DNA from 3 places in the Paenibacillus sp. F4 genome. Region 1 is predicted to be linked to each of the others. Evidence: riboswitches for the same ligand, from Rfam matches in the RefSeq annotation. Region 1 holds a riboswitch; each other region holds the start of a gene.
The links. A riboswitch is a leader RNA that binds a small molecule or an ion and turns the genes downstream of it on or off. The one in region 1 is predicted to bind cyclic di-AMP.
Positions count from the first base shown of each region.

Region 2: it holds a riboswitch for cyclic di-AMP, as region 1 does, so the genes downstream of both, C1T21_RS18365 (resuscitation-promoting factor) here and C1T21_RS17610 (3D domain-containing protein) in region 1, are expected to answer to the same signal.
Region 3: it holds a riboswitch for cyclic di-AMP, as region 1 does, so the genes downstream of both, C1T21_RS25415 (C40 family peptidase) here and C1T21_RS17610 (3D domain-containing protein) in region 1, are expected to answer to the same signal.

Region 1 is NZ_POVS01000015.1:134,010-142,004, reverse strand. Features, by position in the region: gene C1T21_RS17620 (NADH:flavin oxidoreductase/NADH oxidase) at 1-971, opposite strand, end outside; gene C1T21_RS17615 (polysaccharide deacetylase family protein) at 1,277-2,083, shown strand; gene C1T21_RS17610 (3D domain-containing protein) at 2,284-2,952, opposite strand; cyclic di-AMP (ydaO/yuaA leader) riboswitch at 2,959-3,127, opposite strand; gene C1T21_RS17605 (amino acid ABC transporter ATP-binding protein) at 3,363-4,085, opposite strand; gene C1T21_RS17600 (ABC transporter substrate-binding protein/permease) at 4,072-5,535, opposite strand; gene C1T21_RS17595 (M20 family metallopeptidase) at 5,684-6,862, shown strand; gene C1T21_RS17590 (glycine-rich domain-containing protein) at 6,905-7,975, shown strand.
Region 2 is NZ_POVS01000016.1:10,649-18,643, forward strand. Features, by position in the region: gene C1T21_RS18355 (HD domain-containing protein) at 278-1,561, shown strand; gene C1T21_RS18360 (TatD family hydrolase) at 1,604-2,374, shown strand; cyclic di-AMP (ydaO/yuaA leader) riboswitch at 2,576-2,858, shown strand; gene C1T21_RS18365 (resuscitation-promoting factor) at 3,130-4,278, shown strand; gene rnmV (ribonuclease M5) at 4,425-4,970, shown strand; gene rsmA (16S rRNA (adenine(1518)-N(6)/adenine(1519)-N(6))-dimethyltransferase RsmA) at 4,978-5,862, shown strand; gene yabG (sporulation peptidase YabG) at 5,918-6,814, shown strand; gene veg (biofilm formation stimulator Veg) at 7,016-7,297, shown strand; gene C1T21_RS18390 (small, acid-soluble spore protein, alpha/beta type) at 7,460-7,639, shown strand; gene ispE (4-(cytidine 5'-diphospho)-2-C-methyl-D-erythritol kinase) at 7,784-7,995, shown strand, end outside.
Region 3 is NZ_POVS01000025.1:41,207-49,201, forward strand. Features, by position in the region: gene C1T21_RS25385 (PTS sugar transporter subunit IIA) at 1-104, opposite strand, end outside; gene C1T21_RS25390 (winged helix-turn-helix transcriptional regulator) at 409-768, shown strand; gene C1T21_RS25395 (NAD(P)H-dependent oxidoreductase) at 778-1,329, opposite strand; gene C1T21_RS25400 (YwhD family protein) at 1,568-2,074, opposite strand; gene C1T21_RS25405 (M1 family metallopeptidase) at 2,199-4,211, shown strand; gene C1T21_RS25410 (hypothetical protein) at 4,223-5,050, shown strand; cyclic di-AMP (ydaO/yuaA leader) riboswitch at 5,327-5,464, shown strand; gene C1T21_RS25415 (C40 family peptidase) at 5,470-5,970, shown strand; gene C1T21_RS25420 (GNAT family N-acetyltransferase) at 6,276-6,782, shown strand; gene C1T21_RS25425 (4a-hydroxytetrahydrobiopterin dehydratase) at 6,861-7,160, opposite strand; gene C1T21_RS25430 (hypothetical protein) at 7,278-7,571, opposite strand; gene motA (flagellar motor stator protein MotA) at 7,759-7,995, shown strand, end outside.

The sequences.
Region 1 (7,995 bases):
CGCGATGCATGCAGCGCCCAATAGGGATCACGCAGCATGGCACGGCCTATTGCTACCAGATCAGCTTCTTTCTGCTGAACAACACGGCGGGCGTCCTCATAATCATCCAGTAAGCCAACAGCAATTACAGGTACATTCAGCTTTTCACGGATGGTATGAGCCAATTCCACCTGATAGCCGGCACGCGCAGACGGGCCTCCGCCAGAACCAATCGGACCCTCACCACCAGAAGAGATATGGAAAATGTCCACACCCGCATCACGATATCGTTCCCCTACGCCTGTTATGTATTCCACATTATATCCATCCTCGACGTATTCTTTGGCAGATATCCGCATAAGCACAGGCATATCAGCAGGAAGAACCTCTTTAACAGCATGTATGACCTCAACACCGAACAGTGACAAATCCTGCCCATATTCATCTTCTCTGGCATTTGTTAAAGGGGAATGAAATTGATGGATCAGATAGCCGTGAGCGCCATGTATCTCGACCGTGTCAAAACCGGCTTCCACCGCGCGGCGCGCGCCTTCTTTGTATGCCTGAACCAGTTCCCTGACTTCAGCTGTCTTTAAGGCGCGGGGCTCTTTAAAGCGTTCGCTAAAAGGAATGGAGGACGGACCCACAGGTTGCTCAGCATCTTCAGCCTTGCGTCCAGCGTGGCCTAGTTGAATGCCAATTTTGGCACCATACTTGTGGACTTCCTCTACAATCTTACGATATGCAGGAATATGTTCGTCACTCCAAATACCCAAATCACGATCCGTAATACGTCCATCTGGATGGACCGCTGTCATTTCCACAATAATAAGTCCAGTGCCTCCTACTGCCCGGCTCACATAATGGACATGATGCCAATCCGTTGGATTTCCATCCTTGGCCTCCACGCTGGTTTGGCACATCGGGGGCATGACAATCCGATTTTTTAAAGAAAGCCCCTTTAATTGATAAGGAGTAAACAAGTCGGTCACTTTTATCCATCCTTCCTTCAATTCCATGTCTGTATAATTATGAATTGCATCCCCATTATACACCAGCTGTCACGGTATACCGAATTCGTTGTAAGGCTAAAACTTGCGAAAATGCTCCTGTTTTCGGTCATGTTTAAGAGAATATGTACGTTTAGCTCCATCATCTTCATTGATAATCGTTTCATCGTGGACTTCTTTCCAGTCGTTTATGAGCCGAACTTGGTTACCAGCATATTTTTAATAGGACAGGTACATAATAGTCGAGAGCACCACTAGGTACCACTGCACGGAAAGGGGGGATACATATGCCGTACAGGGGAGTGTTGCCATGCTTGGCACTGTTACTAGCATTTTCAAGTTTACCCGTTCACGCGGATGCGCCTCCCAACATCGGAACGCCCCATCCCAAGGAAACAGCTATTGCTTCTTCTGTACAACAGAGCACAGATCCAGCTACTCCTACATTAGCAATGCTGCGTAAAAAACATGCGGACATTTTTAAAATGTGCGGCCCACACACCCGCCAAATTGCCCTAACCTTTGATGATGTGCCCGATTCTAGGTATACGCCGCAGGTTTTGGACGTATTACACGCCAATGGCATCAAAGCCACCTTTTTCATCGTCGGTCACCGTGCGGAAAAGCATCCGGGGATCATACGCCGTATTATCCGTGAAGGCCATGCTATAGGAAACCATTCCTATACTCATCCGGATTTTAGGAAGGCTACACCAGAACGCTTTCGCAACCAGATTACAAAAACAGAACGTATTTTACAAGCCAGCGCAGGTTTTCGCCCCAAGTTGATTCGTCCACCCTACGGTGAAATCACGGAGCCTCAAATCCAATGGGCACGTCGTCATGGCTATATGATTGTCAATTGGAATGTAGACTCTCTCGATTGGAAGGGATTAAGTAAAACACAAATTCAGCGCAATGTGATCCCAGCTACCGGGCCTGGCTCTATTATTTTAATGCACGCAGGTGGAGGTCAAAGTTCCAACTTGCAAGGCACTGTCCAAGCTCTGCCGGGTCTAATTCACTCTCTAAAAGCTAAGGGCTACAAATTTGTGACAGTCCCCCGGCTACTCCACACCTCGGAACGGAAATAACCATATGTTTATGATTGAGCTACAAGCTAAAGCAACGTAAAAAGGCTGTCTTACCAGCAGAAGTTTTCTGCTCGTCAAGACAGCCTTTTTTTACGGATAGGACCTGATAAGAGTCCGACCTAGTTATATGCGGTAGAATACATGTATTAAGTTTACATAATATATATTATGTTTTATTAAACTAATATATACGTACAATGTTATTTATTAATAACGTACAGCTTCACATTTTGAAATCCAAAGTCGTTCACAAATGATTTGTTGCCAGGAATAAAGATATCAATCCGTTTTCCTGTAATGGCGCTGCCCTGATCGCGAGCGACAGCTACAAAAGAATGATCCGGCAAACCTGGGTGGGAATAGCCTGTAACCAGCACTTTCGTGCCCATCGGAATGACGTTCGGGTCTACCGCAATTGTACCTAGTTTAAGCGGATTGCCGTAGTAGTCTACTGCTCCCCATTTACCATTCTCATCGGCTGCAGCAGAATACGCAGAAGCCTTAACGTCAACTATTTTGCTATAGTTGAATGTTTTACCCCACGCTTCAATCGTTGGCCCCTCATTCGCTAGTGCTTTCTCCGTAAGAAGCTGCGGCTTCGAATCCGAAGCTGCCTTCACACTTTTTTCGCCAGGCACCTTAATTTGCAGACCTGCATATATATTGTTGGAGGCAATGTTTGGGTTCGCCTTCGTTAGCTCGTCTACCGATACTCCATAACGTTGAGCAAGTAAAAAAAAGGTATCGCCCTCTTTGGCAGTGTGAAGCGAAGCAGCATCCGCTACTCCAGCTGTCTGTGCCAGCCCTGCAATAGCTGCGGCAAGCACCGCAAATTTCATCGTTTTACCAATATGTTTTAGATGTTTCAAAGATATGTACCTCCTCTGTTATGCCTGCGAAGTTAGCTGTCGGATTCGGACTCAGGAGAAGCCCTATGCTTGTGCAATTCACCCCTAGGCATATTCCACATCGTCTTATGACGTATCGGAATGACTGCCGTTGTTACGTCCCCCGCACTTCCCATAGTTTGGGCCCAGCATTCAGCGGTTGTCATAACCACATGCTGTCCCGGTAAGTTTTGGCTTACTGCATAATATCACAATTTTGTAACCTTATCCGTATGAAAATGTTGGGAACCTTGAACATCATACTATACTCGTTACAATTTTGTCATCAAGAAATCAATATTTGTTACGAAAGTATGGGGAAATGGTGACAAAAAGGAAAAAAGCCCTCCGTCAAACGGAGGGCTTTTTTTATAGATTATATCAGCACTTCCTTACAATACTTTGGCAAGAAAATCACGGGTGCGATCATGGCTTGGAGTGCCAAATACCTGCTCTGGTGTACCTTGCTCTACAATTTGACCGTTATCCATAAAGATAATTCGATCGCCCACCTCGCGGGCAAAACCCATTTCATGCGTCACGATTACCATTGTCATGCCGCCTTCGGCGAGCTTCTTCATTACATCCAGAACCTCTCCAACCATTTCAGGGTCCAATGCAGAAGTCGGCTCATCGAACAGCATTACGTGCGGCTGCATGGCCAAAGCACGCGCAATCGCAATACGTTGCTTCTGACCGCCAGATAACTGGTTCGGATAGGTATTCTTCTTATCCTCAAGCCCTACGGTACGCAGGAGTTCTAGCGCAATTTTTTCCGCTTCCTTCCCTGACTGTCTTCTAACCTGTGTTGGGGCAAGTGTCAGGTTCTGCAACACTGTTTTATGCGGGAACAGATTAAAATGCTGGAACACCATCCCCATCTTCTCCCGGGTTACATTAATATTATGGCCACGAGCTGTAATCGGCTCGCCCTCAAACAAAATCTCCCCGTCCGTAGGCTGTTCCAACAGATTCATACAACGCAAAAACGTACTCTTCCCCGAACCACTGGGGCCGATGATGACGACGACTTCGCCTTTGGCGATATCTATATCAATGCCTTTTAATATCTCATTCTTACCGAACGATTTACGCAGTTGTTTAACGGTGATCACTGGCTCTCAACTTCCTTTCCCATAAACCCAGCAGCTTAGACAAGCTGAATGTCATTACAAAATAAATAGCGGCTGCGATTACGAACGGACTTAATCCTTCGTAGGTAATGTTCTTAATGACCTGGGCCTGATACATAATATCCACCATCCCAATGGTCGAAATAATGGATGATTCTTTAATGATCGTAATAAACTCATTACCGATAGCAGGCAAAATAGATTTAAACGCTTGCGGCAAAATGACATGACGCATAGCTTTACCGCGTCCCATACCCAACGAACGGGCAGCCTCCATCTGTCCACGGTCTACTGCCTGGATACCTGCACGGAAAATTTCAGCCAGATATGCCGAGCTATTCAGAGACAATGTAATTATACCAGACTGAAGTGGGGTAAAATTGACACCCAGCGTCAAAGCAACCCCGTAGTGAATGATCATAAGTTGTACCAGCATAGGTGTGCCACGCAGGATCTCCACATAAGTGGTACCTAACCACTCAATGATGCGTATACCACTCATCCGCAGCAAGGATACGATCAGACCAATGATAAATCCAAACAGGACTCCGAGTGCAGACAGCAACAGAGTGTAGCCGATACCCGTAGCGTAAAAACTGCGGTATTTCCAAAAAATATCTACGATGTTATTAGAAGAAACCTGTCGATCTGCTGAGAGCGCGCTCGCTTCTGTGGAAAACTTCTCAATCGACCCGTCCGCTTTCAGGCGAGCCAACGTTTTATTTACAGAGGCAAGCAATTCTGCGTTCCCCTTGCGTATACCTACAGCTGTTTCTGCTCCGGCATCCTCAGGCACCGCTTTGGCAAGTGTTACGGTACCATCTAACGTGTATCCTTTAGCAACCGTATCTTCGATCACAACAGCGTTGATACGCTGGGTCCGCAGCTGGAGTACCAGATCGGATATTTTGTCCAGTGAGGTTACAGTGGCATTGGGCACTTTTTGAGCAATTTCTTCCTGAATACTCCCTTTTTGTGCGCCAATCTTCTCGCCTTTCAAAGCATCCATCGTAGGATATTTGTCTTTATCCTCTGGGCGTACCATAATGACTTGCTTGGAGCGATAATATACATCTGAAAAATCAATGCTCTTTCTCCGCTCATCCGTTGGTGTCATACCGGACAGTACCAAATCTACGCGACCACTTTGCAGAGCAGGCAGCAAAGAGTCAAAACTCATGTCCTCAGGGACCATCTCCGCACCCATATCTTTGGCGATTTCCTTGGCGATATCCACATCGAACCCTACAATGGTATCCTTACCGTTAATGACTTTATGAAACTCATACGGCGGAAAGTCGGCACTCATGCCCACTACAAGTTTTTTCTGAGGCTTTGCTTCCGTTCCGTATGCATTGAGCATGGGAAGACCAGTCAACAGCAAGATAACCGCCGACAAAACCAGGGCGGTAAAACGATATGCCTTTTTCAATCTTTTTTTCTCTCCTTAAATTCTTTATAATAAATAAGATTGTGTCATTATAAATGAATATGCATGATTATGCAATGAATGTTATAGTACAATTTCAGCATACCTAACGCAGTACCTACATTACAGCTTATATAAAGGAGTTTTCAGCATGGATTTTAAACAGACCATTCAAATGACAATTGAGCAGCATGCCCCACGGTTTAAGGACATTTCGTTATATATTGGCGCAAATCCTGAACTTGGAAACGAGGAATTTCTGGCCGCTGCCCGTTTAAAAGAAGAACTGGTTTTTCACGGCTTTGAGGTCCAGGCACCCGTATTGGGCATAGAAACAGCCTTTATTGCAACTTACAAATCTGCAAAACCCGGACCGGTTGTCGCTTTTCTGGCAGAATATGACGCTCTGAGAGGTCTAGGACACGCCTGTGGGCACCATCTGATATGTATGATGAGTACCGGTGCTGCCGTCGGCCTCAAGTCGATCATCGACGAAACTGGTGGAGAAGTACGGGTATATGGCACACCTGCCGAAGAAACACGCGGTGCAAAGGTCCCGATGGCCGCTGCCGGGTTGTTTGATGATTGCGACATAGCACTTATGACGCATCCTTATGACCATTACGAAAAATCAGGCAAATCACTGGCGATTGATGCTGTACAATTCGAATTTTTTGGTCAATCTGCTCACGCGGCTGCCAGCCCGCACGAAGGCATTAACGCGCTGGACGCTGTGATTCAAACGTTCAATGGCATCAATGCGTTCCGTCAACAAGTAAAAAGTACAGTGCGTATCCATGGGATCATTAACCAGGGTGGGCAAGCAGCCAATATTATTCCTGATTACGCCTCAGCCCAATTTTATGTGAGAGCCGCTACTCGTCAAGAACTGAACCCGCTGACTAGCCGTGTTATTCAAATTGCTGAAGGAGCTGCTTTACAGGCCGGGTGTCGTTTGGAGACCTCCAATTATGAGACTTCTTATGATGAAATGGTCACGAACCGTGTACTTTCCGATGCGTTTACCGCAAATTTGGTGCAGGCTGGCATTTCACAAGAAGATATAACGGAAGGCGAAGATCACGGCTCCATGGATATCGGAAATGTATCGCTTCATTGCCCTGCTATCCATCCTTACATTCAAGTTATTGACGAGAAGCATGCCTTGCATACACCAGAATTCCGCGATTTGGCGATGCAGGACCGGGCCATGGAAGGAATGCTGCTGGCTGCGAGAACTTTGGCATGGACTGCTTGCGATGTAATCACGAATCCTAAACTGCTAGCCCAGATAAAAAAAGAATTCGCTCTGCTGAATAACGAACGCTAAATCTTAATTCCGTGTTCTTTCAGAAAGGAGTAGTCAGCCATCATGGATAGTATGAGCAGTTTTTGGACGTTGTTTATTGTGGTGGACCTCATCATTTTTTGGTTTATATTCCGTGCAATACGCAGGAACCGGGGAAACAGAAAGACACGGCGCCGGAATGCTTTTTTCCTCAGCTCCCCTTCTCCTTCGTCCCTTACACAGGAGCGTCATCCAGAGATTACAGAGCTGATGCAGCTACTGGAGCAATCCATTCCCGCCTCCTATGCTCATAGCGTAAGGAGTCGTGTAATGGAAGCCCACCCAGAGCTGACGGAGCAAGAATATGATTGGCGCTGGCATGAGCTAAAACGATATTTTATGCTATGCGCGATTATGAATCGAGTGCCTATGTTCAGTAGTGATGTGGATGAATTGTGGCACGAAATGTTGATGTTTACCCGCGAATATCAGCAATTCTCGGAAGCTTTTTTTGGTCGTATGCTTCACCATGCGCCTCATTCCGGCGGCTTTCAGCCGATGCGTGAGGAGCGGGCGTGGTTTGACTGGTTGTATGTGGAATGCTTTGGCTGGAACCGCTATAGCGCCAGTTTGTGGGGAACCTTTTTTAATCATCCATTACCGAGCGACGAGCTTTCGCGCTATTACAAACTCACAACTTCCGCGCAGCCAGCAGGTGACCGCTGGAATACGCAGGAGAATATAGCCATTTCACAGCAGGCCCAACAAGCGATTCATAAGATTGTACAACATCTGCGCGAGCGGGTGAATAAAGCGGTGGATGATCCTGAGGGTAAGCAATTGCCTAAGGTCAACTATTTACAGATCGACTATTTGTTATTAGCTGTTGTGTGGTATTCATGGTATCAACCTGAACAATTTGCCGTACACATGCACCCGGATGCTACAGGTAATGCCGTATTAGCTAGCTCATCCGGCTGTAGCTCGGCAAGCGGCTGCTCGAACTGGGATACACATCACTCGCACCATCATTCCTCCCATGACAGTTCTCATCATGGAGGCTCTTCTCACCATGATTCAGGCGATTCTGATAGTCATTCTTCGTGTAGCAGTGGCTCTTCATGTGGAAGCAGCTGTGGTGGCGGAGGCGACTGATCATAGCAAAAAAGGGAATT
Region 2 (7,995 bases), on a different contig from region 1:
AAATTTTCTCTTTTCTGATATTTACTATACCAACGATTCCCAAAACAGTCAACCTTAAAAATGTAGTAACAGTCTGATTATGCAAAAGTATTTAGATTAAAGAGCTTTACTTGTGTGTATTGCCTTATCTTATTGATGATTTATTCAGTTTGTCGATTTGGAAATGTCGAAAAACTATAATTCGACATTTTACGACAAAGAATGTCGAATGAGGGGAATCATTTAGGATTTTATTGTATTTTAATCCATTATTCCGAATATTAAAGGAGCTGATATCTTGCACCAGCCACTCAGTGAAGAAAAAGTTTTTAAAGACCCGGTACATAACTACATCCATGTTCAGGATACTGTGATATGGCGGTTGATCAATACGCCGGAGTTCCAACGTTTACGGCGCATACGGCAGTTAGGCACATCGTATCTTACGTTTCATGGAGCGGAGCATAGCCGGTTTTCACACTCATTGGGCGTATATGAGATTACGAGAAGTATTATTTCTCAATTTGAACGTGGAGATTTCCCAGATTGGCCGAAGGAGGAAAGGCTGGTTGCTCTGTGTGCAGCTCTATTGCATGATGTGGGACACGGTCCATTTTCTCATTCAATTGAGGAAGCCTTTCATATGAACCATGAGGATTGGACATGCCGCATTGTATTGGGAGACACGAAGATCAACGCCGTGCTACGGCAAGTCGACGAGAAGCTTCCACAAAAGGTGGCTGCGGTTATAGCCAAAACGTATGATAAGCCGATTGTTGTCAACCTGGTAACCAGTCCGCTAGATGCCGATCGTATGGATTATTTGTTGCGGGATGCTCACTCGACAGGCGTCAACTACGGCACGATTGATTTGGATCGTATTTTACGACTGCTGCGTCCTCATAATGGGAGAATTGTTGTGAAGGAATCAGGTATGCATGCAGTAGAAGATTATTTAATGTCACGCTATCAGATGTATTGGCAAATTTATTTTCATCCTGTAACACGCAGCTCGGAAATCCTTTTACGTAAAATTTTCAAGCGAGCAAAGGAATTGTTTAAAAACGGATATGAGTTTGGTTTTCTGCTGGACCCGCTGCCGGATCTGTTGAAAGGAGAGCTTACAGTAGAGCAATATCTGATGCTCGACGAGTCATTAATCCAGACCGTATTTAGCCAGTGGAAACGAGAAAAGGACGAGATTTTAAGCGATTTGAGCAGCCGTTTTATGGACCGTAGATTGTATAAATATGTAGAGATTGAAAATATGGATACAGATACCATTGACAGTATTCGAGAAGCTTTGAAAGAGGCTGGTTTGCACCCTGAATATGATTTTGAAATTGATTTTCCGACAGATCTTCCTTATGATGTGTTTCGGCAGGGTGGCTCGACGGACAACCAGATTTTACTGCTTGGACGTCAGGGCGAGGTGAGTGAAATATCCGAAGTTTCGGAAATTGTGCGCTCAATAAGTGGTATTCACCGAGGAAAATATCATATGTATTTTCCCCAGAATAAATTGAACGCGGTAAAAGACAGGCTTCCTGCCGAAATAAGGAATTATTTTGTCAAAGAATAGACAACTATATAGAAATGTAAGTAAAAAAAGGAGATGTAAACCTTGGAATTATTCGACACTCATACTCACTTGGATGCGCCACAATTTGACGAAGATCGTGAAGAAGTTATAGCACGTGCTGTCGAATCAGGAGTAACGCGGATGATCAATATCGGATTTAATCGTGAGACCATTCCATCCACCATGAAATTGGCCGAGACGTATGATTTTATTTATGCAGCAGTTGGATGGCATCCGCAGGATGCTATTACAATGCAGGAGGGCGATTTAGAATGGATTGCATCGTTATGCAGTCATAAGAAAGTTGTAGCCATCGGAGAAATCGGTCTGGATTATTATTGGGATACATCACCGAAGGATGTTCAGCATCGGGTGTTTCGAAGTCAAATTGGTCTGGCTCGTGAGCTCAAAATGCCCATTGTTATTCATAACCGGGATGCCCATGAAGATATTGTTAAGATTTTGCGCGAGGAAAAAGCGAGTGAGATTGGAGGAGTCATGCACTCCTTTTCGGGTAGCTGGGAGACAGCCAAAATGGTGCTGGATATGGGATTTCACCTTTCCTTCGGTGGTCCAATAACGTTCAAAAATGCCAAGCAGCCAAAAGAGGTGCTCGCACAGGTGCCGCTGGACCGTCTGCTCATTGAAACTGATGCTCCCTATCTGACGCCTCATCCGTTTCGTGGGAAGCGAAATGAGTCTGCACATGTGAGACTGGTAGCAGAGGCTGCAGCCCAAATCAAGGGAATTACAGTGGAGGAATTAGTGTCAATAACGACCCGAAATGCCCTGGAACGATTTGACATTCAATGAAAAAGTGAAGAAATCGATCAAGATAAAGAGATAGACGAAGCTAATCATGAATTTGTTGCAGGAAACTCGAGAATATTACAATATTTTAACCGAATATTTTGAAAAATGTACTTGAAACCTGCTTTACAACATGCATAGAAACAGGATATCATCTTTTCAGTGAATTGTTGTTTGAATGTAAACATCAACAAGTCATTTCATGAACCAGTCTCGCTGAGTCCCTTTTACAGGGAACGGGGGAACCGATATGGCTTACAGTACGTCCGGCGTATGTGCAAGAAGGGAACGTCTCTTCCGCCAGCCGGCTCGACCTAAATTCTTTTCCCGAATGGGATTGAACAGGTGGAGGAGCCGTATTTCGATTTCTTTCTGGGTCTTCGGGGTGAATGTGAAGGCGACCGCCATGAGCGGTTGACCCAAGCTAGGGCGACTCTCTACGTCCGAACCCGACAGCTAACCCCGTAAGCGTAACAAGAGAGAAGCCATCTCGTGCATGAGTTTTCCCGCATATTCACACATGCCGGAAGCCACGAAAGAGCTCTCTAGTCTCTTTCTCTGGCTTTTTTTGTTGTGAATAAAAGAAAATCTGTCATCATACTGTGGTTAAACAGGGGAGGACAGCATGCCGCGAAGACGGGTACATGGTGCAGGACAGTCGTAGTTTGGGCTTGTCTTGTAGAAAATCTGTTATAGTCACGTCAAATCTCAACTATGTCTTACTCCAGACGGCGGGCTATGTAAGGAGGACGGAGGAAATGGGCATTTTCCAAAAAAAGGATACCCATGAGTCACGCTCATCCAGCATGTCTTACGTATTGCGTTGGAAGCAAGAGAATGTGCGCCAGGCTGCTTTGGTTGCTATTTTTCTAATCGCGCTAACGATTATGATTTCAATTCTGATGTACACGCAATCTAAAAAACAAGTCTTTTTTGTCATCGATGGCAAGGCGTCTGCGGTAGAAACCCGGGAATCCAAGCTTCAAGATTTGCTGAGCGAGCATTCCATTTCACTTCAGCCGCATGATACAGTTTCCATGCCGCTAAATGGAGCAGTACAGGATGGGGATCGCGTAGTCATTAAACGTGCCAATCAAGTCAAAGTATCTTCAGGCAATGAGACGAAAAAGCTGTACACAACAGAAAATACAGTAGAAGGTGCCATTCGTACCTCGGGCTATAAATTATCGTCAACGGATAAAGTTTATCCTGCGTTGGATGCCTCTGTTTCGTCTAACATGGACATAAAAATCGTCCGTGTGAAGAAACAGCAGGTCGAACAGAAAAAACAGGTGCCTTATCAGGTCATCAAAACGGCCGATCCGAGTCTTTATAAAGGCGATAATCGGGTCATTCAAAGCGGCAAATCGGGTGTGGTCGTCCAGCATGTTCAAAAGGTATATCATGATGGAAAGTTGGTATCCAAACAGCTGGTTAACAAGGAAGTTGCACAGAACCGTGTGGATAAGGTCATTGCGGTAGGAACGAAGAAAAAACCGGTCGTTCTTGCTGCTTCCGTCGGTCCCAATGATGCGGTTAAGGCAACAGCAGTTAGTTCGGGCAGTGCTGTCCGTAAAGCAGGCGTCAATTTTAAATATAGCAAGGTTTTACAAAATGTCTCCATGACGGCGTATTCCTCACAGGAGCCAGGTATCGGTACACGTACTGCATCCGGCGCACGTGTCACGGAAGGACGCACCATCGCTGTCGATCCGAGTGTAATTCCAATCGGCTGGTGGGTGTATATCGAAGGGGTGGGCTTCCGCCGAGCGGAGGATACCGGTGGCGCGATTAAAGGCCACAAAATCGATGTGTATTATGAGAGTTTGAGCCGAGCCAACCAATTTGGTCGTAAGCACGGTAAAACCGTATATGTCATCGGACCGGTAAAGCCTGAAATCAACTAAAACAGGTTGTGTATGTTGAGGGCAATGCGATAGTATTAACAACATAGTTATGCCATGCTAAGAAGAGGATATCCTCTTCTTATTTTGTTTTCAAAAGCAGGGAAAGATAAATATAGCTTGCTGTGTAGCAGTGGAGGGAAACGCAAATGATCAAGGAAGTGATCGTGGTAGAGGGCCGGGATGATACGGTGGCCATTCGCCGCGCTGTTGAAGCGGATACGATAGAAACTGGCGGCTCAGCCATTAATAAAATGACGCTGCGTAAAATTGCATTGGCGCAGGAGCGGCGGGGGGTCATCATTTTAACCGATCCCGATCATGCAGGGGAGCGCATCCGTAAGATTATCGCGTCCAAGGTACCCGGCTGCAAGCAGGCCTTTATACCCGAGGCAGAAGCGACGCGCAAAGGAGATATTGGCGTGGAGAATGCCTCACCAGAAGCGATCAGACACGCTCTTGCACGGGTTCATACGACAGTGGAAGGCGCCGACCCACTGATTGAGTGGGCGGACCTGATTGATGCTGGACTCATCACCCACCCCAATGCTGCTGCACGCCGTATGGCCTTAGGGAATGTGCTGGGTATTGGTTATTGTAACGGAAAGCAGCTACATAAACGGCTCTCTGTATTTCAGATCAGCCGCGAGGAATTTGCCGGGGCGCTGGCACAAATTGAAAGTGAAGGATTGTGATGTCCGTATGACAGGGATTCAAGATATAGCAACACCGCGGCGTACGAAGGAAATTATTCAACGGCACGGTTTTTCGTTCAAAAAGAGTTTGGGACAAAATTTCCTGATTGATCAAAATATTCTCAATAAGATTGTAAATGCTGCCGGATTGGATGAGACGAAGGGTGCACTTGAGATCGGTCCTGGGATTGGCGCTTTAACCGAGAAGCTGGCCCAATCGGCCAAGGCAGTTACCGCTGTCGAGATTGACCAGCGGCTACTGCCAATTCTCGAAGAGGTGTTGGCCCCTTACGAGCATGTGAAGGTACGTCATGGAGACGTGCTGAAGCTGGATTTGCGCGAGGTGTTCGCAGCCGATTTTGCAGACGTGAGTAAAGTAAGTGTCGTGGCTAATCTGCCGTACTATGTTACTACACCGATTCTGATGAGGCTGCTGGAGGACAAGCTCCCTCTGGAGAATATCGTCGTTATGATCCAAAAAGAAGTGGCTGAGCGCATGGCTGCGTCTCCTGGAACGAAGGATTACGGCAGTCTGAGCATTGCAGTGCAATATTACAGCGAACCTGAATTAGTCTGCACTGTGCCGAATACAGTATTTATTCCCCAGCCAAATGTGGAGTCTGCAGTCATCCGGCTGCGTGTACGGGAAGCCCCTCCGGTGGAAGTGGTGGATGAGAAGCACTTCTTTGAAGTGGTTCATGCTGCTTTTGCCCAGCGTCGTAAAACCATTTCCAATAACTTAAAAAGCCGTTTCTTCACCAAAGAGAACAGGGACACGCTGGAGCCGCTGTTGCAACAAGCTGGTATTGAACCCTCCCGTCGAGGAGAAACGCTAAGTATTGAGGAATTTGCGCGTCTCAGCGCTGTGCTGTTGGAGGCAGGTATATCCTAAGCTGGAACCAAACTGTGCATTCACCCATACGATATAGGAGGGGTGATACAGTGTGATGAGTTTAGGAGACTTGGTCGTTCGGAAATCGTACGGTGGAGATGTCACGTTTCGTGTTGAGGACATCCAGCGGGATAAAGCGATCATTAAGGGAATAGAATTTCGGCTGCTGGCCGATTCCCCGGTGAACGATCTGGTCAGAGTGCCTGCAGACCAGATTAGCGGAAAGACTCAGCAGGCCCACATTAAGGCTGGTGAGTCTCTTAATCTGTTGCAACGGGCACGCCAGCAGCAAGCTGCTCGTAGTCAGGCAGCTCTGGTTGGGGACTGGAGTGATCCGGTCGAGTCAACGTATTTTGAAATGCCGGGAAAGGTTCTTCATCTGGATGGAGATCCCAGCTATCTGAAAAAATGCCTCAGTTTATATGAACAGCTCCGTGTTCCTGCAGAGGGACATCACGTTCACGAATCGGCAATGGCGGACACGTTGTACCGATTGCTTCCCCGTATCCGTCCGGATATCGTAGTCATTACCGGACATGACGGTGTGCTGAAGCAGCCACAGCCTTACGATTTGTACAGCTTGAAAAGTTATAAAAATTCGCAAAATTTTGTGGCGGCGATTCAGGTAGCAAGACAATATGAACGTCATCTGGATTCGCTGACGATTGTAGCGGGGGCGTGCCAGTCCCATTTTGAGGCGCTGCTACGTGCGGGAGCGAACTTCGCCAGCTCACCAGGGCGTATCCTGATTCACGCGCTGGACCCCGTTTACGTGGCTGCCAAGGCGGCCTTTACTTCGATCCGTGATACGGTCAACATGGGGGACCTGTTTCACCAGACAATCAGTGGCAGTCGCGGAGTGGGTGGAATTGAAACTAGGGGAAGCTATCGCATCGGCCTGCCGAAGCTTGAAAATTTGTCAACGCTTAAAGTAACGCCTTCCGCCATCTAGGATTCAAATGTGCCAATAGGATTAATCTGAACAAAAAGCCTCTGCTTTCAGAGGCTTTTTGTCATTTTTTATATAAATTATTCCTGTTCGCAAAAAATTAAATTGACAACTTATTTTTCGTGTTGTTATAATATTTAGCTTGATTTGACAATCCCTCTAAAATTCGTTATAATGGACAAGGAAAGAGGTGGTCGTTAGGCAATGGCTAAAAATACGCTGTTGGAAATCAAACGCAGTCTCGACGCACATGTAGGGCAAAAAATTTTGCTGCGGGCTAACGGCGGGCGCCGTAAGACCGTCGAACGAACTGGTGTCTTGGAAGAAACGTACCCTTCTGTTTTTATCGTCAAGCTGGATCAGGAGCAACAGACGTTTAAACGTGTCTCCTACAGCTATGCTGACATTCTTACCGAGTCGGTGGAAGTCAGCGTATATGATCCCGACTCCCATACAAGTGTAGTCGAATATTTTGAAACACCTTAATTGATTTCGTGATTTATACCAGCTTTGCAGGTTTAACGACGGCTTCGTCATTTCAAATGACGGGGCCGTTTTGTATATACAGAGCAGGATGAAGCATGACATCTCTGCACATACTAAGCCGGGAATGATCTTCCTTATTCCATTGCCGAAGGGGGCGTATGTATGAGCAGAAGAAGACGGAGTGTCATGTCGGAGGAGCTAAAGTACGAGCTGGCCAAAGATCTTGGGTTTTACGACACGGTCAAGGAAGAAGGCTGGGGAGGCATTAAAGCCAAGGATGCGGGCAATATGGTCAAGCGGGCCATCCAGCTTGCTGAGCAGGCAGCTTCTCGCAAATCGTAGCCATCGGTGGTGCTGATGAAAAGCGGGGATATCCGGGTTCATACCGGGTCATCTCCGCTTTTTTGAGCCTCATGACTTGACACGCTGAGTCTGATATAATATGTTAAGCTGTCTTGAGGGAAAAGTTGAAGGTGGGTGAACGCCTTGAAAATATATGAAAAAGCACCGGCGAAAATCAATTTAATGCTTGATGTTCTACGTAAGCGGGACGATGGTTATCACGAGGTCGAAATGATTATGACCATGGTCGATCTGTCTGACCGATTGACGATGTCTGAGTTACCGCGTGATACCATTATTATTTCAAGTCAAGCCGGGTACATACCATTGGATGAAAAGAATTTGGCTTTTCAGGC
Region 3 (7,995 bases), on a different contig from region 1:
GGATCTGGAACCTCTTCAAGGGAAACCACTTTTCCTTTGATTGGTGCTACCATGTCGAATTCTTCAATACGAGGAGCCGCCTTCTTTTTCAACCATTTAAACATAACGATGCCACCTTATTTAGAGATTACATTCATAAACAGTGAACAGGACTTAACTACATCTTTTAAGGAACCGGTTCCACAAAATGAATAAAAAGAAGAGTGGAAGCGATTTCTATCTGAATTATAGTGAATGCCTTTCCAGGATGTCAAGGCGCTCCTCTCCGTTTCTAAAATCACTCTATTTAAAGATACAGAAACATTTTATAACGAGCATACTTTACATCATTTCACTAAGATTGCATAATGATCAGTTGTAAAGTATGCACATTTATATTATATACTTACCTAAAGGAGAGTGTAACTTATGGGTGAAACCTGTGTTCCGTCTGGCGTGGTCCTAAAAGACACTGGCTTTGGATATACGTTGTCCTTAATAAGTGGTAAATATAAAATGATCATTATATATTGGCTTTCTGAAAATAAGGTTATGCGGCATAACGAGCTGAAGCGAAGTATCGGCACCATTTCCTTCAAAACACTAAGCATTATGTTAAAAGAGCTAGAGGCAGATGGCCTTATCATACGCAAGGAATTTCCCCAGATACCTCCAAAAGTTGAATATTCATTATCTAAGCGTGGCCTTTCTCTCATCCCATTGTTAAATATGATGTGCGAGTGGGGAGAGGAAAATGGTTTGCCAGCTCTGGAGGACGGACAGCAATAGGCATTCCTATTACAGGCTGTCAATAAAACTCAAATAATCTCGTGCGCTTTTTTCCAATTCGCTTTCGGACAAACCTGGGGCATCTGCGCCAGGCTCATTTTCTGTACCATAAAACGAAAAGAACGAACGATAATCTGCACTGCAATATAGGAAGGTTGTTTCAAAAGGGGATAATAGATGCTCAAGTGTATAGCGATATCTCCCCTTTTCACTATAATCTTCTTTTTTAATTCCGGCAGATACAGCTAAAGCAACTTTGCGATTCTTTAATTTGTATCCTCCATTTGAACCATAAGCCCAGCCATAAGCAAAAACATCGTCAAGCCATTTTTTAAGGAGAGGCGGACTACTAAACCAATAAACAGGGAACTGTAAAATAAGCTTACTATGCGATTCAATTAAGTGCTGCTCTTTTTCCACATCAATGTTCCCGTCAGGGTAAACCGTATGCAATTCATGTATAGTATACTTTTCTGGATATTTTTTGAGTTCTCCTACCCATCGCTTATTTATCACAGATGTTTCTATGCTTGGGTGTGTTACGATAACAAGAGTTTTCAAAGACTTATCCTCCTTGAGTATTATTTATTTTCTGAGTATAAAGCGCGCACTACAAATATGTAAGTATGCACTTTTAGTACAACTACTTACTAAAAGGTTAGTGTCAAATCAGAAAAATATTCTTTCTATACCATCACCACGATCATACATTCATGCTGAAAGCTATTTCGCAACAAAAAAAGCAGCCCACAGAAGCGGCTGCTTTTTTTACATCACTATTACTACGTTAACGCTTTTCTTACCCTTCCAGCGCCTGCTTCAATTCCTCAGGCGAAGCGTCCCACCATTCCTCGTTATGCGAAATTAGCAGGCTTTTGAGCGCTGCTTTATCTTCGCTGCCGAGATCATCCAGCATGAAGCGACGCTTGAGCGCATAATCCATACGGTTGACGTGATCGGCGAGGATTTTCCAGCCGCGTTTGGCTTCGTCGTCAATCAGCATCTCGCAGGCGGTGGCACCGCCGTACATACGTCCTTCGGGCGTGCGATCCACGGCTACCCATACGAGCCATACTTGGCGTCCATTCGGTACATCCTCTTTATTCGTAGAGAACTTGATACCGCGTTCTACTTTACTTTTGGCATGCATGGCACCGATATCAATTTTCGCCTCTCCTCGGTCAATGATGACCGGAGACATGCTGTTCAGGTCGATTGAGCCTGCGCCGAAACCCTTATGTTTACTCTTGCCACTGACAATGTTCAGTGCAATCTGTTTTTTGCCGTCCGGCTGATTTTCACTCATGCGTCACTAGACCTCCATTTTCCGTCTTCACACTCATTCTACACTATAAATATTTTAACTAATAATCTCCTGAAAGCAAACATATACATGCTGTAGATGCTTGTCAACGGGAGGTATCCATTGTATGACCCCAGCACGCACTAAAATCGTTTTATTGTCTACACTAGCCCTCGGTCTCCTCGCAGGGACGTTATGGTTTGCCTGGCAGCCCCAACCGCTATCTGACCCGCAGTCCATAGGCCAACCACTATACGGCTCCCTGTCTGAGTCTGCGCTTGCCCCAAATATGGGCAAGCCTCTAGGGGCAAACATCCTGCCTGACCTGCCCAAGAACCCTCCACAGCCCGCTACAGAAATCCTCAGCAAACGGGTGGTAGAGTACCACATTGATGTGTCTCTGGAAAAAGGACAGGTTTTGCGAGGCACTGAGACACTGACCTGGAAGCATCCGGGCAAGAAAACCGTGAATGATCTGTATCTTCATCTATACCCGAATGCCTTCTCTTCCATGGAAACCACCTTTATGAAGGAATCCGGTGGAAAGCTGCGAGGAGACACCATGCCCAAAGACGGCTTTGGCTCCATGACGCTGACTGAACTAAAAACAGAAGACGGTTTATCTCTCATGCACCGCATCCAATATGTGCAGCCAGATGACGGTAACGCAGGCGACCGTTCGCTCGTGAAGGTGCGTCTACCCAAGCCGGTACGAGGTGGCGAAGAAATCACATTATATATGAAGTTTGAGGTAAAACTGCCCGCCATCTTCGCTCGTATGGGTGCGACAGATGATTTTGTAATGGCAGGACAGTGGTTCCCGAAGCTCAGCGTCTACGAGACTGCAGGACAGCGTGGACGCGCCGAGGAGGGCTGGAACCTCCACCAGTATCATGGTAACTCCGAGTTTTATGCCGATTTTGGAATTTACAGCGTACGGATTCGGGTGCCTGAAACTCATATCGTAGCAGCGACCGGATTTCCCACCCGTGGTGCCGTCCGACAGAACGGCCAAAAAATATATCAATTTTATGCCGATGATGTACACGATTTTGCCTGGTCCGCTTCACCCAACTTTGTAACCGTAGAAGAACCCTTTTCTTCCGCTGAAGTCCCTGGTGTCAAAATTAAGCTCTACCTTGACCCGTCGCACAAGGAGCTCAAAGGACGCTATATGAGCGCAGCGAAGGCCGCCCTTTCGTACTACAGCAAATGGTACGGGCCTTATCCATATTCCACCCTATCCATCGTGGTTCCACCCAAATCAGGCAATGGAGCCGGCGGTATGGAGTATCCGACACTCATCACGGCCGCTGCTGCGGGTAATCTGAATCCTGGCTATAGTCTGGAACGGACATTAGTTCATGAGATTGGACATCAATATTTCTACGGAATGGTAGCCAATAATGAATTTGAGGAGCCGTGGCTGGATGAAGGCTTCACCTCCTATGCAGAGGAGCGGCTTATGGAACAAGAATATGGGCTTACTCCCAACTTGCCATTACAATCGGGACAGGTAGCCTCCCCACAGCCGCTAAACCGCGAGTCATGGAAGTACGGCTCAGCTGCTGAGTATGCGCAAAATGCCTACTCTCGAGGCAAGCTGGTACTACGGGGCATTGAACGTCAGGTGGGTATGAAAAAAATGGATCGCATTATGCGGACCTACGTCCAGACGTACCGATTCAAGCATCCGTCCTCACAGGATTTTCAACGTATCGTGGAGAGAGTCACCGGACGCTCATGGAGCCACTATTTTGAACAGTATGTATATGACGGACAGATGGCGGACTTTTCAGTGGATCACATCACAAACCACAAGCTGGAGAATGGATATGAAGCCGTCGTGACGGTCAGCAAAAAAGGGGCGGATTATCCCAAGATCCCTGTCCAATTTACCTTCAAGGATGGGACAACGATATTCAAGGCTTGGGACGGCACGGGCAAAAGCACAACTTTTCGGATCAAAAGTACTTCTCCCGTTTCCTATGTAACCCTTGATCCTCTATATACCATTGCACTGGAGAACAAGCATATTAACAATAGCCTAAAGGCCGAATTGGACGAAAAGCAACAAACCCGTTGGAATGTAAGTGTAACCAAGCTGTTAGAAACACTGCTTGGAAGTCTGTCATGGTGAGGTGTCTATAGATGCGGACTGTTATAAAAGAGGGCTGGGCGCTGGTGCGCATACGATTCTATATCGTTATCATTTTATTTCTGTATCGACTACTGTGGGGGGTGTTTCTCTATCGGCTGGTGCAGTCTGCCGTTATCCCGCTACTGCTCCGTTATCCTGATCAGGGTCACAACGAGCTGGGACAGACCTTGTTTTGGATGGAGAGCCAGATTGCTCTGGTGGATAGCCAGGAAGTACATGTGTATTTGTGGATACTACTAGGGGCGACTGTACTACGCATACTGATCACTCCCTTCATTAGAGCCGGAATATATCAAAGCCTGCATACCGATGCGACTGAACCGCAAAGCCTGTCCTTTTTCAAGGGTATGAAACGCCATGGCATGTCGTCGCTGTTGTATTACACCATCGAGTTGGGACTGCTGCTGCTTCCCGCCTTTTGGGTAGTACCGAGACTCTACCCTATTGTAGCAGGAACGCTTCAGTCTCCCTCTTACCTGCTTCATTTGTTGCCCTATGCTATGGGGTGGATGGCTTACGGATGGTTCATTCGGCAGTGCATCCTGTATATGCAACTGGGGACTGTCGGTGGTCACGCCATACTATCGTCCCTGCTCGCCTTCTTTCGCCAGTTCCTCCCAGCTGTCGGTATATCCCTTTTGCTCGGTGCTTGTGTGCTGCTGGTCTTCGGTCTATTTGGCACCGTGGCGATGATTTGGACTGGCATGCTGGCGCTCATTCTCCAGCAATCGTATCATTTTGTTACTAGTCTGGTCAGGCTGTGGCATATCAGTTCGCAGTACAGACTATGGCATACCGATATCTCCAGTAGAAGTTAAGCCCTGCCTTTATGTTTTTTACTTCATTTCTGTCTGTCGAAAAATCTTGATTCATATCCGCGCAAACGACACATAACTGAATACTGTTAACAAGATCTGTTCCTGGGACATTAGGAGCAGATTTTTTTTGTAACTTTTTGCAATGAAACATTTGCCAAAGCCAGCCGTCTTTGTTACAATAATCGCAGTGAACTGATAGTAACAACTTTGTAATCTTTATTGTAACCTTTATCTCAAAAATAACGTTATTGTGAATACTGCTCTCCAAGGTGCACATCTTAAGTTAAGCCTAATTCCTGGCACCTAGGAAGCGGGGGAACCAGTTTGGGTGAATTGATCTCGCAACAGAGTGGTCATAGGGGAACCTTCTACCGAATCCTTAAGCTAACCTCGCAGGCATTGGAAGGGGTATATTTTTTTTGAAGAAGAAGCTAACGATCGCAGCTATGGGTCTTGCCATTGCCTTTACATCTTTTACATTCGGTGGCGGCAGTGCATATGCAGACTCTAAGATGGACCAGGTCATTCAAGATGCCAAAGGAACGAGCTACAGAAGCGGAGGCACTACACTCGAGGGATTCGATTGCTCCGGCTTCACAATGTACGTATACAACAAACTGGGAATTAAACTTCCGCATCAATCCGGATCACAATTCAAAATGGGATCTTCTGTATCCCGCGATGAAATGAGACCTGGGGACTTGGTGTTCTTCAACACCACAGGAAGAGGCATTTCCCATGTAGGTATCTTCGTAGGTGAAGGGAAATTTGCCCACTCCTCGACTTCACGTGGTGTAGTAGTTAGCTCACTGAACGAAAATTATTACGCTAACCGCTATGTCGGTGCAAAAAGAATTATGAGCACAGACGCTTACCATTCTGTAGCTTCAGAAATTCCTGATGACGACAACGTAGAATAACTAACGCACAGCAAGCTAACCCTAGCCGCAATTTGATTCTGACCGGAATCGAATTGCGGTTTTTTATGTCCACAACATCAGCAATTATTATCATTACTGACGAACTGAATCCTCAAAAGGTTTCAATTGTAGCGAACATCGTCGGTTTTACCGTCAGCGCTGGGGGAGCATATGAGCAGTAAATCCTTCTTATTGAATGTATACCCGACTTGGGTATGAAATAAACACGCTTGCCATTCCCCTGCAACTTGTCTACAATCTGTTGTTAATGATTGAAGTACCTGTGTAAAAGGAGGATGAAACACATGCCGGCCTCAATATCCAACTATCGGATCGTACCGATGGATGAGCATCAAGCGGCTGCAATCTGTGAGTGGCGCTATGATCCACCTTATAACATATACGGTTGGCTCCCCTGGGAACAAATGAAGGCACTTGAAGTCGAATTTGGAAGTCCCACGCTTCGCCAAGAGCAATATGTTGCCGTACTGGATAAAGAGAACAAGCTGACGGGATTTGCTCAATATTTTCCTATGATCGGTGTGACCCGGCTAGGTCTTGGAATGCACCCTGAAAGATGCGGACATGGCAAAGGCTCTGATTTTGTCCGTGCCATTGCAGAGGAAGCCCAACGACGCAACCCGAAGAATGAAATTGACCTAGAGGTGCTCACTTGGAATGGGCGCGCTATCCGGGCCTACAAGGCGGCTGGATTTGAGCTTACAGATACCTATGAACGCCAGACTCCTGATGGCAAAAAACCATTTTATTGTATGGTATATCGTCCCGAGCACCCAACCCAGATTCTATGATAAAAGCGCCTTCGGCATACAACCGCAATGTTGTATAGCGAAGGCGCTTTTATCATCATACGACAGATCATTACAAGCTCAATGACTGCTGCGCATTTTTTCAAAAGCTTCATTATATTGTTGGGCTTCCTTAATATCCACGGCCATAATACCGCCGTCGTCCCAAGAGGTCAAACGCAGAGTCACGGTCTTGTAATCAATCGTAATAAATGGATGATGATTGAACGCTTCAGATATAGCGGCAACTTCATCCACGAATGCAATCCCTTTCATAAAACTGGAAAAATTATATTTTCGGACGATCCAACGTCCTTCCTCCAGTTCCCAGCCCTCCAGTTTCTCCAGATGTGCTTCAATCTCTTCTTGTGTAAAAGGCATGTTACGAACTCCTCCCCGTTTATACGGAAGCCTTTCGACCGCTTAAATACGGCCAAAACTACGATATATTGGTGTACATATTACCACGGCCCCGTTGATAAATCCATAAGACGGACCTCAAATCAAAGGGACTGACGTCAGCTCCTCGTCCCCAATAAGTACATAGATGCGATGCTGCTCCGGCTCATAGATCACAACGCCACTCCCTACAGTGATTGTGGGCTCTGTACCCAGTGCATAAAATAAGTCTTCTGCCAAAGCTTCATTGACTTCCTGACGTCCCGCCGGGTCCAGCCTGTCCCAATCTTCTGCTTCCATCTCAAAAAATTCATAGCTATCTGGGATGCGCCCCACAGCCTCTGTCAAATCGTTCAAAATTTGTTCATACTCACGCCCATGCTTTACTCCCATGCCATTTCCTCCAATGGTTCCGCCATTCAATACATAATCACCTTATTATACCGGAAATTCGCACTTAACAAAAAAGAGAGTTTTGTCGATAAATACTATAATCCGTCTTGTAATGACGCGCTTGGGGCAAGGACGACCCCGGCGGCATGAAAGGATTCAAAATCTATTCTCATGGATGAGGTGTATCATGCAAATTTCAACCATTATCGGACTTGTGCTCGGGATTTTGTCACTGGTCGTCGGGATGATCTTAAAAGGCGCTCCGGTCGTCAATCTGGTCAATAATCCCGCTGCTTACATGATTATTTTCGTCGGAACGGCAGCGAGTATATTTATGGCCTTCCCGATGGCAGAAATCAAACGGATTCCGAAGCTGTTCAAGGTTATTTTCACTGAACAAAAACTGTTAGACCGCAAAGAGCTC